Alkalihalobacterium alkalinitrilicum: one gene and its partner. The protein of the gene in region 2 binds, or shares a complex with, the protein of the main gene of each other region. Links are inferred from orthologs where the notes say so. Each region holds a gene or a part of one and is shown on either strand. Other genes may lie near its edges. The genes, in order: clpC and mecA.

Region 1 (9,322 bases), 1.3 Mb from region 2 along the record:
AGCCCACAAGCTTGAACGCTCCATCGTTCGATCGACTTTGCTTTCACTTACTTTTTTTATTGTATCTTTTACTGGTACCGCTAAAACCGCTGCACCTGTTTCATGTGCACTACGAACAAGTTCGTGGATATGTGTCTCTTGAACAAAAGGTCTAGCTCCATCATGAATTAGAACAATTGTGTCTTCTTTAATCTTTTCTAGTCCATTAGCGACACTAAATTGTCTTTCATTTCCCCCAATTGCAAAATGACTCACTTTGTTGAGGTGAAAGATTTGAACTAAATTTGTCATTGCACTTTTCTCTTCTTCATTTGTGACAAGGATGATTTCTTTACACCAATGATCTCTTTCGAATACAAAAAGTGTATGAATAATAAGAGGAATACCTGATAATTGCAAAAATTGTTTGTTTTTTCCTGCCTTCATTCGTTTACCTTGCCCAGCAGCAGGTATGATAACTGAATAGTCCATTGTTAACCTCACCACAAATCCTATCTACTTTTTGAATTCATTATAACGCTTTTTCAAGCAACTTCGGTTTTGCAAAGATCATACGTCCCGCACTTGTCTGAAGTACACTCGTAACGATTACATCAATTTGTTTACCAATATAATCACGCCCACCTTCAACAACAATCATCGTACCATCATCTAAGTATGCTACTCCTTGATTGTGCTCTTTACCATCTTTGATTACTTGAACATTAAGTTCTTCTCCCGGAAGAACAACTGGTTTTACTGCATTCGCTAAATCATTAATATTTAAAACGGCAACACCTTGTAATTCACAAACTTTATTAAGGTTAAAGTCATTTGTTACGACAATACCAGACAATAGTTTTGCTAGCTTTACTAACTTGCTATCCACTTCATGGATTTCATCAAAGTCACCTTCGTAAATCTCAACTTTTATTGGTAATTCTTTTTGAATTTTGTTTAGAATATCAAGGCCACGCCGACCCCGATTTCGTTTTAATACATCTGAAGAGTCAGCAATATGTTGTAATTCTTCAAGTACAAATTCAGGTATAATCAACGTACCATCTAGAAATCCTGTCTTACAAATATCGGCAATTCGACCATCAATGATAACACTCGTATCTAGTAATTTGAGCCTGGCCCCTTTTTGTTCCTTTTCCGCATCTCCATCTTTCTTTTTGTCTTTACGTTGAGCTATCGAAAAAAGATTAATAAGTTCATCACGCTTTTTAAATCCGATTTGAAATCCAAAATAACCAAGGAAGAAAGTAATAAAAATAGGTAAAACTGAACTAATCACAGGAACTTGAATAGCGTCAATAGGAATACCAATTAAATAAGCTACAATAAGACCTACAATAAGGCCCATCGTCCCAAAAAGAACATCTGTTATCGGGGCTTTAACAATGGCCTCTTCCATCAACCTCATCAAACCTACAATATAATCAGCTAACCAAAAAGTAGTAAGATAAATAATAATTGCTCCAAAAATAGCTCCTGCATAAGAACTCATAACCCACGGTGGCAGTTCCCCTAAATTAAGTATATCAATTAATTCAGGAATAAAGAGAAACCCTAATATTCCACCTACTAGGACAAAAAATAGTTGGACTATTCGTTTTAGCATGATTTCACCTCCTTTTATTATTATAGACAAACTTTTAAATTTGAAACGTAGCATATTACATTTTCCACAAAATCACACAATAGTTACTTAGTATATAGTATACAAATAACCGTAACAGATATTATTGTTAAATGTCAATTTAAAACTTTCTATTATATAACTTTACATTCTTTTCGTCAATAATTTACAGCGAATTTTCTTTTTTTGTCGAAATAAATTTATATATGTCGATCAATAAATAATTGTTCTTGGATACGATTTAAACCTTGCTTAATCATTTTTGCTCGCGCTTCGCCGATTCCTTCTACTTCATCTAATTCTTTAATAGACGCAACCATAATATGACTTAAATTTTCGTATGTTTCGATTAAGTTTTCTATAACTAAGGATGGTAGACGCGGAATTTTGTAAAGAATGCGGTATCCTCTCGGACAAACGGTTTGTTCTTGTATGTTAAAGTTTTTTGAGTAACCTAATAACTTTACAACAAGTTGTTCGTCTAACAACTCTTCGTTCGATAGTTTCTGTAAATCTCTTAATGTTTCAAAAGCATCTTGTGAACGTTCTTTAACATAGTCTTTTAATAAGAGAAGCGCTTCTCTCTCAATGTTTGCAACAAGTTCATTTAGTTGCATAGTAATTAAACGGCCTTCACTTCCGAGCTCATTCACATAGTTCAAGATCTCGTTTTTTATTCGTAACACCATTTGAACTCGATGAATGACTTGAAATACTTCTTGAAAAGTAACCAGTTCTTCAAACTCTAACGCCCCTAAGTTAGTAATTCCTTGATCTAGTACTGTTTTGTATTTCTCAAGTGTTTGAATTGCTTGATTTGCTTTTGTGAGGATGACACCAATATCTCTTAGTGAATAGCGGTGTTCACCTTGGTATAAAGTTATTACATTACGACGTTGTGATATGGAAATAACTAATTTGCCTGTTTGTTTTGCTACTCGTTCTGCAGTCCGATGTCGAATTCCTGTTTCATTAGAAGAAATCGAGTTATTCGGATTTAATTGTGTGTTTGCATATAATATTCGTTTACCATCTTCACTTAAAATGATTGCCCCGTCCATTTTAGCAAGCTCATATAAATAGGCTGGAGAAAACTCACAATCGATAAAGAAACCGCCGTCTACTATATTTTGCATTTCTGCATTATGCCCTAAGACAATCAATCCACCTGTATTCGCTCGAAGTACATTATCAATACCCTCTCTTAATTTGGTGCCAGGTGCTACTAGTTTCAAAACACCCGTGATAAAGGTACCCTTTTTCCGCTCTTCCATCTTTTTCAGCCTCCTAGTGCAACATCTAAAGCATCTTCAAGTGTTTCTACACCAATGACTTGAATATTTTTGGGGATGGTCCACCCTCCAATATTTTTTTGAGGAATGATTGCTCTTTGAAAACCAAGTTTGGCCGCTTCATTTACTCGTTGCTCAATCCGTGCTACTCGTCTCACTTCTCCTGTTAACCCTACCTCCCCAATCATCACATCCGTTGGTTGAGTGGATTGATTTCGAAAACTTGAAGCAATACTTAGAGCAATAGCTAAATCAACTGCTGGTTCATCTAAACGAACGCCACCGGCAACATTTAAATATGCATCTTGATTTTGTAGAAGTAATCCTACCCGCTTTTCTAATACAGCCATTAATAAAGATACACGGTTATGGTCAATCCCAGTCGCCATTCTTCTAGGATTACCAAAGCTTGTTGGGGATACGAGGGCTTGAATTTCGACTAACACTGGTCTCGTGCCTTCCATTGAAGCTACAACAGTCGATCCTGCAGCTCCTTCTGTTCGTTCTTCTAAAAAAATTTCAGATGGATTAATGACTTCTTCCAAGCCACCTTCCTTCATCTCAAAGATACCAATTTCATTTGTCGAGCCAAACCGATTTTTTACTGCTCTTAATATTCGATACGTATGATGTCTTTCTCCTTCAAAATAAAGAACAGAATCGACCATATGCTCTAATAATTTAGGTCCAGCAATCGAACCTTGTTTGGTAACGTGTCCAACAATAAAAATGGCAATCCCTTTTGTTTTCGCAATACGCATGAATGCAGCTGTACACTCTCTAACTTGTGAAACACTTCCAGGTGCCGACGTGACATCCTGTTGAAACACTGTTTGAATGGAATCAATGACCACCAGTGTCGGTTGAATATCATTAATAGCTTTTTCAATATAATCAACGTCGGTTTCAGACAGGACATACAATTGATCAGCTAAAACACCTAAACGATCTGCCCTTAACTTCGTTTGTTTCATCGATTCTTCACCCGAAATATACAGTACTTTATAAGAATTTTTCGCAAGTTGGTAGGATAGTTGTAGTAGGATCGTCGATTTCCCTATTCCTGGATCTCCTCCAACTAATACGAGTGACCCTGGAACAATACCTCCACCTAGCACACGGTTTAGTTCTTTCATATCTGTACTAATTCTTTCCTCAAGTTCATTTTCTACTTTCGTAATTGGTTGTGGCTTCACAGACGTTTCAGAACGCTCTCCTGTTACAAAGCTTCTCCCTTTTGTTGCAGTTTCAATAAACTCTTCAACCATTGAATTCCAACTATGACACCCTGGACATTTTCCCATCCACTTCGTCGACTCGTAGCCACATTCTTGACATACAAATTTCGTTTTCTTTTTCGCCATTCTGTTCCCCTCTTTATAACCTACTCGTATAGTAATTGTATCATGAATGGTTTTTAGAAAAACATGAGTATCGTTAAGCACGATGAACCCCATTGTTTTCCTCATTAATTTCTGCATATAGCCATAATCAATCTTTATGGATTATGTTTACGATTGAAAAGGAACTGAAGGAGCAACTCCCCCAGTTCCTTACTTAAACAGTGTGCAAAAGATAAACAAAAGGGCTAAAGAAAATTAGAATTCCTTCCTCAGACTTTATAAAATCCCTTTTTATACTTGAGCACTTTCTTTTGTTTCTACAAAAAGCTCATTATCTTTAACATCGATAATCGCTTTTTGCCCCTTTTTGATCATACCCTTTAATAATTCTTCGGATAGACGATCTTCTACTTGTTTTTGGAGTGCTCTTCGCAATGGTCGCGCCCCATATTCTGGGTCAAACCCTTCATCTGAAATCTTATCTTTTGCAGCCTCGGTTAATTCGAACTGAATTCCCTGCTCAGCAAGACGCTTTTCTAATTGCTCAGCCATTAAAGTAATGATTTCACGAATATGTTTCTTTTCAAGCGAGTGGAAGACGATGATTTCATCGATACGATTTAAAAATTCTGGACGGAAGCTATTTTTTAGCTCACTCATCACTTTACCTTTCATATCTTTATATTCTTGTTCTTCACTATCAACAGTGAACCCTAATGATTTATTTTTACGTAACGTACTTGCTCCAACGTTTGACGTCATAATGACGGCTGTATTTCTAAAATCTACCGTACGTCCTTTCGAGTCGGTTAAACGACCATCTTCTAACACTTGTAACAAAATATTAAATACTTCTGGATGTGCCTTTTCAATCTCGTCTAATAAGATAACTGAGTACGGACGACGGCGAACTTTCTCTGTTAATTGTCCGCCATCTTCATGCCCAACATAGCCTGGAGGTGAACCTACTAAACGGCTTGTTGCGTGTTTTTCCATATACTCAGACATGTCAATACGGATAAACGCATCTTCATCACCAAATAACGTTTCTGCTACTGCACGAGCAAGTTCTGTTTTACCAACACCTGTTGGTCCTAAGAAAATAAATGATCCAATAGGACGCTTCGGATCTTTTAAGCCTGCACGTGCCCTGCGAACCGCCTTAGAAATCGATTTAACAGCTTCTTCTTGACCAATGACGCGTTGATGAAGAATTTCTTCCATTCGAAGAAGACGGTCGGTTTCCTCTTCTACTAGTTTCGATACAGGAATTCCTGTCCAACTCGTCACAACTTGTGCAATATCTTCGACTGTAACTTCTGTATTTTCTTGCCCTTGCTTCTTTTTCCACTCATTTTTCATAGTATCTAATTCTTCTCGTAAACGTTGTTCTGAGTCACGTAATGAAGCTGCCTTTTCAAACTCTTGACTTTGTACTGCAGCATCTTTTTCTTTTCGTGTTTCTTCTAATCTTCCTTCAAGTTCTTTTAAGTTCGGTGGTGCTGTATAAGAACGAAGGCGAACTTTTGATGCAGCTTCATCGATTAAATCAATTGCTTTATCAGGTAAAAATCGATCAGAGATATAGCGATCGGAAAGTTTAACCGCCTCTTCAATTGCAGAGTCTGTAATGGTCACACGATGATGCGCTTCATAACGGTCACGTAAGCCTTTTAAAATTTGAATGGATTCATCATTTGTCGGTTCATTAACTTGGATCGGTTGGAAACGACGCTCTAAAGCAGCATCTTTTTCGATATATTTACGATATTCGTCTAATGTTGTTGCACCGATACATTGTAATTCTCCACGAGCAAGGGATGGCTTTAATATGTTTGAAGCATCAATTGCTCCCTCTGCTCCCCCTGCTCCAATTAATGTGTGGAGTTCGTCAATAAATAGAATAACATTACCAGCTTGACGAATTTCATCCATCACTTTTTTCAAGCGATCTTCAAATTCACCACGATATTTTGTACCTGCTACCACAGTACCCATATCTAATGTCATAACGCGTTTATTTCGTAGGGTTTCTGGAACCTCGTTATTAATAATCGCTTGCGCTAATCCTTCAGCAATCGCCGTTTTACCAACACCAGGTTCTCCAATAAGAACTGGGTTATTTTTTGTACGCCGGCTAAGTACTTGGATCACACGCTCAATTTCTTTACTTCGACCAATAACAGGATCCAATCCTTCTTCTTTAGCAATTGCCGTTAAATCACGAGCTAGACTATCTAATGTTGGTGTATTGGCATGAGCGGTAGTGCCAGACTGTTGATTACCACCCGAAGCCTCGCTACTTCCAAGTAGTTGAAGAACTTGTTGACGTGCTTTGTTTAAGCTAACACCTAAGTTGTTTAAAACACGTGCTGCTACTCCTTCTCCTTCACGTATTAATCCCAATAGGATGTGTTCAGTTCCTACATAAGAGTGACCTAACTTTCGTGCCTCATCCATAGAAAGTTCAATCACCTTTTTTGCACGAGGAGTATAGTGAATAGTCTTCGTACCTTCTTGACCAGTCCCAATTAGCGTCTCTACTTCATTTTGAATTTTATCTGAACCTAAACCCAGGGCTTGAAGTGCTTTAGCTGCAATGCCTTCTCCTTCACGAATAAGTCCTAACAGTATATGTTCAGTCCCAATATTGTTGTGACCTAGACGAATTGCTTCTTCCTGTGCTAAGGCTAATACTTTCTGTGCTCTTTCAGTAAATCTTCCAAACATCATATTCAACACACCTCCAAGATTATTTCTGTACGTCTTCAAGTTTAAGACGTTCTCTAATTAATGCTGCTCTTCGCTCATCCCTCTGATTTGGAGAAAGCGTTTCCCCGGCGAACTGCTGTAAAAATCCTGGTTGCGTTAAGATCATAAGTTCATTAAGGATATTGCCTGATATACCGTTAATTAAACCTAAGTAAATCCCTAATCTTACATCGGATAGTCGTTGTGCCGCTTCCTTTGTTTCCATAATTCTACTATTCGATAGAATTCCAAAGGAACGAAACACGCGATCTTCTAATTGGATTTTAGACGATTGTAAGAGCATCTCTCTCGCTGCTCGTTCTTGTTGAATCAATTGAATAACCACAGCACGTAAGTCTTCGACAATATCTTGTTCTGATTTTCCAAGTGTCATTTGATTGGAAACCTGAAACAAGTTACCTAGCGCTTCACTGCCCTCGCCATAAATTCCTCGAACGACTAGTCCTAATTGATTGATCGCTGGTAATATTTTAGTCAATTGCTGTGTCATGACTAATGCAGGTAAGTGCATCATTACTGAAGCTCTTAAACCTGTGCCAACATTTGTTGGACAACTAGTTAAGTAACCCCTCTTTTCATCAAAGGCGTAGGTCAGTTTTTCTTCAATCCAATCATCTAATCCACTGGCCAAAACAAGCCCCTCATTTAGTTGAAATCCAGAAAATAAACATTGGATTCGTAAATGATCTTCTTCGTTAATCATAATGCTAACGGATTCATCCTCACTCAAAAGAACTGCACCATGTTTTGATTCTTCTGATAAATGAGGACTAATTAAATGCTTCTCAACTAATACTTTCTTAACATTTGCTTTTAAATCATCCATTGGAAGAAGTTCTAGTGGTCCTATAAAGTTATAAGGGCTTTTTAATAAATTTGTACTAATGTGGTTAACAATTAAATTTGCTTCCTCCATAGTAGCTAAAATTGGGAACGTAAAATCTTTTAGGTTTCTAGCTAATCTTATTCGACTACTTAACACAATATCCGAATCTGGACCATCTTTTTTCATCCAAGGACTAATAGCTTCACTAATAAAACGTTCAAGTGACATTTATTACTCCTCCCCTTGGTTGAACACAGATTTTTCCAAAGTACGAATTTGGTCTCTTACAATAGCTGCTTCTTCAAATTCTTCTTTAGTAATGTGGCGTTGTAAAGCCTCTTTCAAGGAGTTAATTTTCCTCCGAACTTCAATCGTACCACCAATTCTTTTCGGGATTTTTCCTGAATGAGTATGATTACCACTATGGACTTTCTTTAAAATGGGATCTAATTTATCACTAAATGTCTCATAACATGTTGCACAACCAAATCGGCCTGTACGGACAAACTGTTCATAGGACATTTTACATTTGTCACAGGTCAGAGACTGTTTTGATGAGGCTCCTGATGTATGCCCTTTTGAAATCGGTTGTTCAAAGTTTAATAAACCTGATAATAGTTGGTGAATAGAAAAGCTATTTGACCCAGGAAAATACTCACCTTTTTCTTTCGCACAATGTTCACATATATGAAATTCTGTTTTTTCACCGTTAATTATTTTAGTGAAGTGTAAAGTGGCAGGACGTTGATTGCATTCCTGACAAATCATTTGACCACCTCTCCCTTTAAAACATTAAGTATGGACGTGTTGTGAAAGAAAAAACTAGTTAATCTCGATATTTTAAAGTTTGGAGCATTGATTTAAGAACATTTGCTCGAATATAATCACGCAGTACGGGGTTCGTTGTATTAAATAATGAATGATCAACTACACTATACATTAAATTCGCTTCCCGTTTAGATACTGCCCCTTCTTCGTATAGTCTCGAGATTAAGGCTTCGGCATGGACTTGACTCACCCTATCACCTATAAGTTGCATCATTTGTTCGAAGAGATCTGCTTGGTTATGCGCTTTGACTTTTATTATTCGAATGTACCCGCCTCCACCGCGTTTACTTTCAACAATATAGCCTTTTTCAATTGTAAAGCGTGTACTGATCACATAATTGATTTGTGATGGAACACATTGAAAGCGTTTGGCTAACTCACTTCGTTTAATTTCTATTAGCTCTCCATCACTATTCGTTAGAATATTTTTTAAATACTGCTCAATAATATCTGAGGTATTCCTCATCATGCCCCCCTCCTTGACTTTGACTATCTTTGACTATCTTTATTATAAAAAAAATAACTGAGAGTTGCAAACACATACACCTAATATTATTGCCCATTTTTTTCATTTCATTCGATTTATGTATGTAAGAATACTTTCGAGGCGAACCCTTAAAAATCCTCTTTTAAAGTA
Region 2 (9,178 bases):
ATAATTTTAATGAAAGGTCATCTTGCTGTTGCAATGCTTCGTACAACTGTTCAGCCGATTGTCCTAATGTTCCTTTATATTTTGCTAATTGTGGTAAGGCATTACTTATATTTGAAAACTCTTTTTCCCACTCTTCATCTGTTGCAAATATCGCTTCTAAATCCCATGTTAATTCTTTATCAATTTCCTCACGTTTCGGTAATGATTTTGTAGCTTTTGCCATAATTTATACCTCCATTGTTTCTCTAATTCCTTTTTTACAGTGATTACATAATCACTAAAAGGATGATTGTTATCTCTACTTAATATACGTTCTATATGGATAATAACATTCCTTTATTTACCCATTAATATTTAATTAATTTTTACATTCTTAACAAACTCTTCGTCTCTTTTAATCGCTTCTTCGATAGACTGTGGATATTTGATCTCTTTTACTCTAAAAAATTCTTTAGTTTTATTCCTTTTAATAAAACCAGAATGAAGGAGGAGTTGTAAATAAGACATAATCGCATACGAAAAATGTCCCTCATAATATGGGAGCGATCTAATTCTACAGATGTTCGTTTTTACCAACTCTTTTAAGTATCGATATACATCTTGAAAAGTAAATTTGTATTCAAGAGGAAAATTTAATAGGTAGATAAGGATGAATGTTTGCCATATATGTGGAGAAGTTTCAAACCATTGATGGTGTTTCGTTGGCCATCCTGCTTCAATCGGATATAACCAAGGAGAGATCTTGCGCTGTAAACAATAGTCATTAAAATATTTTTGCGTCCGACTTGGATAAGGCGTCACACTATAACGCCATTTCTTTTTTATTGTAATCCAATATAACTTCCAGTTATCGTCATAAACATCAACGTTACCTAATAACGATGCAAAAGAACAATCTTGGAGCCGTGTGATTTTTATTTGGGATAAGGCTGATTGTGACGAAAGAGAGGAGACATTTAGTAAGGAAAAAAATTGTTGCGTAGTGGAACAATAATAAAGTAGGAAGTTATCAAGCTGAACATGAGGTTGTAATGCTGCCCATTCGATCGGAGATAGTGAGAATAGTATTGAAGACTTACGAGTAAGTCGATTGCCGCCGTAGATCCAAATAGGCAAGATATCTTTTTCCAAGTAACTCCTCGTTCGTTTCTCAAATAATGAAAGGGGGATCGGTGAACATTGGTATTCAATTGCGTAATAGCGCTTTTGATAATGAATGAGGATGTCTGGTCTTTGATTTATCGAAGTTAAGTATGGTTCAAGTAACGCATGAATATTTTGGCTGATAAACCAGTGATAAAGTTGTTCTTTTCCTAACAAATGATAGTCTGATTCGGCTTCTAACTCAAGATTACAACTGACTTCACCATAATGAGCAAAATGCCATCGTCTTTTTGATCCTAGTTTTAGTCTTACTGACTTTTTACAAACGGGACAAACGAAGCGAAAGTTCTTGCGAAGTTTTTCTAATTGTTCTTTATTCCACCCCTTTACTAAATTAATTCTCTTTTTATCATTGGTATGTGCTACAAGCAAAGTCCACACTCCTTTCATATTCCACGAATACCTTCTACTGCAATGAGATAATCCCTTCTGTCTTTACTGGAATTTTACAAAACGAAAATAAAAACCCTTCTCCATAGAGAAAGGCCTTTACAATAACGGACTTGATAACCTAGATGTTGATTCTAACAAACGATGAATAATCGATCGTTTCTTAAAAATTTCATAGTCGAGTTGATTGGAATGTTCCAAATCAAAAATATAATCACTAACGAGCTTCGTCACACTTTTCGTACGATATAAAAATGCGTTGACTTCAAAATTAAGATGAAAGCTCCGCATATCCATATTCGCTGTTCCAATCGAAGCGATTTGCTTATCAACAATTACAATTTTACTGTGCATAAATCCACGGTGATACTCGTAAATCTTCACTCCTGCTTCTAATAATTCTGGAAAATAGGAACGTGAAGCATAAAAGACAATTCGTTTATCAGGACGATTCGGAACTAGAATTCGTACATCTACCCCACTTAATGCTGCGATCTTTAATGCACTTAAAATATCGTCATCAGGAATAAAATAAGGCGATGCAACCCAAATTGATTTTTTAGCGGAAACAATCATTGAAAAGTATAGCTTCTTAATGACCTCCCACTGCGTATCAGGTCCACTAGATATGAGTTGCACACCACCTTCGTCATTTCGATCAACGAGGACAGGTGAAAAATATTCTGGATCTAAAACAGCTTCCTTCGTAACATAGTACCAATCCTTTAAGAAGATAAGTTGTAAAGTTCGAACCGCTTCTCCTCTTACATACAAGTGTGTATCTCTCCAATAGCCAAAATACTGATCCTTCCCTAAATATTCATCGCCAATATTTAACCCGCCGACAAAGGCGACATGGCCATCAATAACGACGATCTTTCTATGATTGCGATAGTTAACCTTATGTGTAAAATAAGGTAACTTAACGGGAGCAAATGGCCTCAGTTCCACTCCTGCTTCCCGCAAGTCTTGTATATATTTTTTTGATAGTTTCCAGCTACCAACTGCATCGTATAAAAATCGAACCTTGACTCCTTCTTGCGCTTTTTCAATCAAAATTTCTTTAATTTCCTGTCCAAGTTCGTCATCTCGAACAATATAGTAAACAAGATGAATATGCCGTTTTGCCATTTTTAATGTTTGTAAAATATGTGCGAACGTTTCTTTACCATCTGTTAATACCTTCGTCTCTGTTGAAAAAGATATAGGGTTATTACCTAGTCGGTGCGCTAACCGAAACACTAATTGATGATGTCCACCCATTTTTTCAAGTCGTGATTCGTCTATTTGCCGATTTCCTTCAATATTTTCAAATGCTTGTTCATCCTGAATCGCTTTTTGAATAAATGACCTTTTTTTTCGATGATTTTGACCAAACAAAAGATAAAAGAAAAAACCAACGACTGGAAATACACCAAGTACCATTAGCCATGTCAACGTCTTTGACGGATGACGGTTCTCAAAAAAGATGACAATCGCAATAAAAAGGGCAGACAATGAAAAGATAATACTAGACGCCCCAACGATCCATCCTTCCATATAGTCCCTAAACAAATAGAGCACACTGATAATCAATAAAATAAATATAATTACATTTAACCTTGTTTTCATAATAATCTCCTTGAACGATCTAATACATCTGCAGAGACACACACCATTGAGTACATGTTAAGGGTCTACTTAATATTTAGCTAAATTTATATACTTATGTAAAAAGAAAAAGACTGACTCAAATGTAAAGTGTTACTCCTCCTAATCACAATACAATGAATATAGAAATAACCTATATATCATCATATGCGAAGAGCAAGGACACTTATGAGTCGGCCTCATCAAAACTCTAAACTACGATCACTCATTATTTGAGGAGTGTTTTAAACTAAAGTAATTACGTACAGTTGTTAATGCATCGTCTTTCATAACTAATTTTCCGTATTCTTGAATACGATAAATTGTAATTTCAGATTCATAGCCATACTCTAAAATTTGACTTAACATATCATCTTGTTCATCTTCATCGTACCGGTCATCATTAAAGACAACATGAAGGTAATATTTCCCCTCAAAATGATAAAGTTGATTTTCCATTCCTTCTGGTACAAAACTATGACTTAAGGCGATGAGATCTTCAAAATCTTCAAAACCTATCACAAGTTCAAGTATTTCATTATAGTCTTCATCTATGTCTTCCTCAGAATTACCGTTTCCAAACTGAGCGTCTAACATTTCAACTATATTTTGATCTACTGGTAAATCAGCCATTTTATCATTCGAAACTGGAATTTCTAATTTTACATGACCGTCTGAAATTTGACCTCTTGTTACAACAATTTCTAATCCTTTATCTAAAGCTTGTACTTGGATCCACAGTGGTCCTTCAAGCTCAAATTCTTCTCGATCATGCGCTTCACTCATCATTTCAAAGAAGAGTTCTTCGCTTCTTTCACGATTATACCAAATTTCATCCCGGTCAAATCCACGGGATTCAATATCCTTATACGTAATATAAAACTTAACTGTAGATTCATTCACTCTTTCGATTTCCATATATCTCTCCCTCCAGACATTATCAATAGAAGAAAGCCTTCTAAATTGATATTCATAGCTTCCAAACGACGTAATTCTAATAAATTTCAACTACTCATTGAGGGTGTATTGTAAATTAGAGTTTCTCTATATTACTTCTATTGTATGACAAAATGATCGGAATTGGAAATTAAAAAACGGACAATTTTACTTTTTTTTCTGAATTGTGCGTCAGCCCGATCAGTTTTCTGTTCTGAACTATTATTATGACGTATAGACTAGGAATAAGACAACCTTTCCACCTTTGTTTTAAGGCTATGCTTATTATTAAATACTTATTATGAGCGATTACGGTTTGTTTTGTCAATGAAACAGATAAGGATGATTGTTTAAAATGGATATGGATTTTATAATTTCCCTATTAACCATCATTGGTATTGATATCATTTTAGGTGGAGATAATGCGATTGTTGTTGCTCTTGCTTGTCGTAATCTCCCAAAAGAACAGCGCAACAAAGCTATCATTCTCGGTATCAGCTTAGCTCTATTTATTCGTATCGCATTAACCCTTGTAGCCGTTCAACTTCTTCAAATCCCTTATTTACTTGCGATTGGTGGTGCTTTGTTAATTTATATCGCTTACGATCTCATTTCTCAAATGGACAATGAACATAATGTACATAGTGGGTCCAATATATTTAGTGCAGTTAAGGCTATTCTCATTGCAGACTTTATTATGGGTGTAGATAATGTCATTGCAGTTGCTGGAGCTGCGCATGGGTATCCAGCACTTGTCATTTTCGGCTTAATCATTTCTGTACCTATTATTATCTTAGGTAGTAAACTGATCCTCTATTTCTTTGAGAGATTTCCATTTGTTATTTACATTGGTGCAGGTATTCTTGCTTTTACAGCTGGAAGAATGATCACTCATGAAGAACAGCTAGCACCTTTGTTCGAGAGCCATCCAATTATTACTATTATTTTTCAAGCAGCTGTCATTATCGGTGTTCTTTTAACAGGCTTTTTTAAACAACGCGGGTTATTATCATACTTCTATACAAAATATTAATTTAATGGAATATAAAAAGAGGCTGAACTATCAGCCTCTTTTTATATTTAGTTGACCATCTTTTGTGCTTCTAATAAGTGGAACGTTCTAACCTTCCTTGGTAAGAATCGACGAATTTCAGCCTCGTTATATCCAACTTGTAACCTTTTATCGTCAAAAATAATTGGACGACGAAGTAAACCTGGGTTTTCACTGATTAACTTAAATAAAGTTTGAAGCGGTAAAGCCTCTACTTCAACATCAAGATCTTGAAAGACTTTAGAACGTGTTGAAATAATTTCATCCGTTCCATCCTCAGTCATTCTTACGACCTCTTTCACTTCATCAATGGATAGTGGTGCGGCAAAAATATTTCGTTCCTGAAAAGGAATGTCATGTTCTTCTAACCAAGCTTTAGCTTTCCTACAAGATGTACAACTCGGTGATGTTAATAGGGTTACCATAAATGGACATCTCCCTTCAACAATGTATATCAACATCATTACAATTAATTTTTACTTACATTAAGCATTATACAATAATAATTCTAAATTGAATACCCCCATTTGAAAATAAATGTACATAGATTATACAACATGCTCATAGAGGAAACAGGCTTTGTTGACAGCAATAGCCTTAAAAAGTACATACTGAAACTTCTCTGATTTTTATAAAGTTTCCTTCTTAATTAGGAAATTGAAATGAAAATAACATAGTTGTTACATGATTGTCACATCATATGGAAGTACTCTCATTTTTCAACTAAAAATATAGATATTGAAATTTTTTAATAAGACTTTTAAAAACTGAGGATTAATAATAGGAGTGACCATAATGATTAAATATATATTTAATCGATTCACAGTTTTCGTTTTTCTCATTGTCTTCTTTGTAGGTTGTGGTACAGATGATATTACGAGTGATAGTACCGAAAGACAATCCTTGTTAGTATCTGTAGAACAAGCGGAACAATCAACCATTCGGCAGTCATTAGAATTAAATGGACAAATGATCCCTAAAGATCAAGTCCCTCTTTTTACTGTTACACCGCTAGAAGTCAAAAATGTACATAAAAGTGTTGGTGACACTGTAAAAAAAGGTGAATTGTTAGTCACGCTAGATACAGAGTTAGCAAGAGAACAAGTGAATCAAGCAAAAAATGCGGTCGCCGAATTGGAAAAAACGCTTGAACAAGCTAGAGAGTTAAATCGGACAGCGCAAAATGAAATAAAACAATTACAAACTCTTCAACAAGAAATGCAACAATCGTTAAATACAACAAGAAGCACTCTTGAAAATCTTGATGAAGAAAATGCTGATGTTGCCTTGCTTGAATTTATTCGTAGTTCTTTAGAGTTAAGTTTAAAGCAAGCGGAGCTTTCTCAAGCAGCTGGAAATCTTCAACAAATACCTGCGATTAATACAATGGAACTAGAAATCCAACTCGAAACCGCTAAGCAGAATGTCCGACAGGCCGAAAAAGGGTTACAAGCCACCGAATTGACTGCACCCATCACAGGTATTATTGCTCAAATGGAGGTCACTGTTGGACAAATGGCTGTCCCTAATTCTCCCATCGCAGTCATTGTTAATTTAGATCCTGTTATTGCTATGTTTTCTGCAAACAGTTTTCAAATATCTAAACTTCAGCAAGGTATGGATGTAGATATTACGATTAACGGGCTCAATGAAACGTTTCCGAATTCTATTACAACAGTATCTCCTGTCATTAATCCACAAACGAATACGTTTACGGTTGAAGCTGAGTTAGAAAACCCTGACCTTTTGATAAAAGGTGGAATGCGTGCGACAGCAATGGTTGATTTAGGCACAATTGATGAAGCCATAGTCATTCCAATCGATAGTGTTTTATATGAAGATAATAAAGCCTATGTGTATAAAGTAGCTGATACATCTGTCGTTCGCCAATCGGTCGAACTCGGATCACGGGAAGGAAATCTAATTGAAGTACTTGAGGGAATTGAAGTAAATGATTCGGTTGTCACAACTGGAAAAGAACGTTTAACAGAAGGTGCACAAATTACGATACGAAGCGAGTGAAACATAACATGAATATTGCTAAACTATCTGTTCTGAGACCAGTAGCGATGGGTATGGTCATTTGCCTAGTCATCATACTCGGTATCGTTTCTTTAAAAGATTTATCTGTTGATTTATTTCCTGAGCTTAGCTTCCCTATCGTTGCAGTTACCGCTTCTTATGAAGGAGCTGGTCCTGAAGAAATTGAACAAATTATTACACAACCTATCGAAGAAATGATGTCTAGTTTGCCAAATGTAGAATCGGTGACTTCTACTTCAAGAACAGGTGGTGCGCTGATTCTTGTAGCGTTTGATTGGGGTACAGATATGGATTTTGCGACATTAAATATGCGCGAGCGAATTGATATGATTAGGGAAGCGTTACCGAATGAAGTGCCAACACCTCAAGTTCTTCGATTTGACCCAAGTCTTCTGCCAATCGTCCAACTAGCTGTAAGTGCACCTGACGGGAATATTATTGAAGCTAGGAAATTAGCTGAAAACGATATAAGACCCATGTTGGATTCAGTAGATGGAGTCGCTTCCGTTCAAATTGAAGGTGGTACTGAACAAGAAATTCAACTCATCGTCGACCCTAATCGTTTAACCGCATATGGATTATCTATCACGGATCTCCAACAAATAATTGCGAGTGAAAACTTAAATTTGCCTGGTGGACAACTTCAAGACTTTAACTTAAATTTACCGATACGAGTGACAGGGCAATTTACTTCCATTTATGACATTAAAACGTTACCAATTCCGACAAAAGAAGGGGCGATCCCTTTATCTGAAATCGTTGATGTCGTTGAAACATTAAAACCAACCACACAAGTTAGTTATTTAAACGGTCAACCGAGTGTAGGAATTTCTATTTTAAAAGCAACGGGCACCAACACCGTTGCGGTTGCAAGAAATATTAATCAACAAATAGAAACGCTAGAAGAGTTACTTCCATCGGGAGTTCAAATTCGGTCGATCTTTGATCAAAGTCGTTTTATTGAACAATCGATCCGTGCTGTAGCGTGGAATATAGTACTAGGAAGTCTTCTAGCTGGTATAGTCCTTTATTTATTTTTACGGAATATAAGAAGCACAATGATTATTGGATTTTCAATTCCAATTTCTATTATTACGACCTTTTTGTTTATGTATTTTAGTGGACAAACCTTGAATGTCCTTACACTTGGGGGGCTTGCTCTCGGTGTTGGAATGATGGTTGATAATGCAATTGTTATTTTAGAAAATATTTACCGGCTCAGACAAGATGGTCTCTCAATTAAAGAAGCTGCGATTGAAGGGACAAGTGAAATTGGTGGGGCAATTATCGCTTCTACCCTCACTACTGTCGTTGTTTTTTTACCCATCATTTTTGTAGAAGGATTAGCTGCACAGTTATTTAAACCACTCGCTTTAACTGTCGCCTTTTCTCTATTAGCATCATTATTTACAGCACTTATCATTGTGCCATTATTATCTTCTACTCTTATGAAAGTAAATGAGGAAACGTCCTTCTTTCAGGAAGGCTTTCAAAGGTTAACATCGTTTTATAAAAAAATGTTAATCAAAGCGTTAAAACGACCCAAGACGGTCATGATCACTTCATTCAGTTTATTTGCCCTTTCTTTTGCCGGCATTCCGTTTATAGGGACTGAATTTCTTCCAGCTCAAGATCAAAGTTTTATTAGTGTTGACGCTAGACTTCCAGCAGGAAGTTCCCTTGAAAGTACACAGGATGTAGCAGATGAAATAGAAGAAAGAATAAAACACCTTTCTGAAATTGACTTAATTTATGTCACTGTTGGGGGTACAGACAATTTTACGGTCGGTGCGGGTTCGCAGACGAACCGGGCTTCATATAGTATTTTGTTACATGAACCTAACAAGCGAACAAAGAGTGATTTAACCATTGCCGAAGAGATCCGCAATCTTGTAGAAGACATACCAGGTGCTGAAATCTCAGTATCTGCTAGTGATACTGGATTTGCCGAAAATCCAATATCAA

The links.
Region 1: the proteins of mecA (region 2) and clpC are in contact, whole or in part, in a solved structure (PDB 3PXG), measured with the Bacillus subtilis proteins. The link is inferred for Alkalihalobacterium alkalinitrilicum from one-to-one orthologs.

Annotation. Positions count from the first base shown.
Region 1 is NZ_KV917368.1:3,625,916-3,635,237, forward strand. What follows is about bases 4,272-7,384. They hold clpC (ATP-dependent protease ATP-binding subunit ClpC), read right to left. Parts: upstream 6,993-7,384; coding sequence 4,551-6,992; downstream 4,272-4,550. Other genes in these bases: radA (DNA repair protein RadA), read right to left, coding at 4,272-4,280; BK574_RS17655 (protein-arginine kinase McsB), read right to left, coding at 7,012-7,384. In the rest of the region: ispD (2-C-methyl-D-erythritol 4-phosphate cytidylyltransferase), read right to left, coding at 1-471; BK574_RS17635 (PIN/TRAM domain-containing protein), read right to left, coding at 512-1,606; DNA integrity scanning diadenylate cyclase DisA, read right to left, coding at 1,825-2,898; more of radA, read right to left, coding at 2,904-4,271; more of BK574_RS17655, read right to left, coding at 7,385-8,085; BK574_RS17660 (protein-arginine kinase activator protein McsA), read right to left, coding at 8,089-8,625; BK574_RS17665 (CtsR family transcriptional regulator), read right to left, coding at 8,684-9,151. UniProt on the Bacillus subtilis protein: Competence gene repressor; required for cell growth at high temperature. Negative regulator of comK expression. May interact with MecA to negatively regulate comK.
Region 2 is NZ_KV917368.1:4,937,529-4,946,706, reverse strand. The notes cover bases 2,254-5,222. They hold mecA (adaptor protein MecA), read right to left. Parts: upstream 4,102-5,222; coding sequence 3,406-4,101; downstream 2,254-3,405. Other genes in these bases: spxA (transcriptional regulator SpxA), read right to left, coding at 5,200-5,222; BK574_RS23820 (TerC family protein), read left to right, coding at 4,475-5,152; cls (cardiolipin synthase), read right to left, coding at 2,254-3,165. Outside these bases: pepF (oligoendopeptidase F), read right to left, coding at 1-223; BK574_RS23835 (competence protein CoiA), read right to left, coding at 355-1,536; more of cls, read right to left, coding at 1,654-2,253; more of spxA, read right to left, coding at 5,223-5,595; BK574_RS23810 (efflux RND transporter periplasmic adaptor subunit), read left to right, coding at 5,966-7,192; BK574_RS23805 (efflux RND transporter permease subunit), read left to right, coding at 7,189-9,178. UniProt on the Bacillus subtilis protein: Enables the recognition and targeting of unfolded and aggregated proteins to the ClpC protease or to other proteins involved in proteolysis. Acts negatively in the development of competence by binding ComK and recruiting it to the ClpCP protease.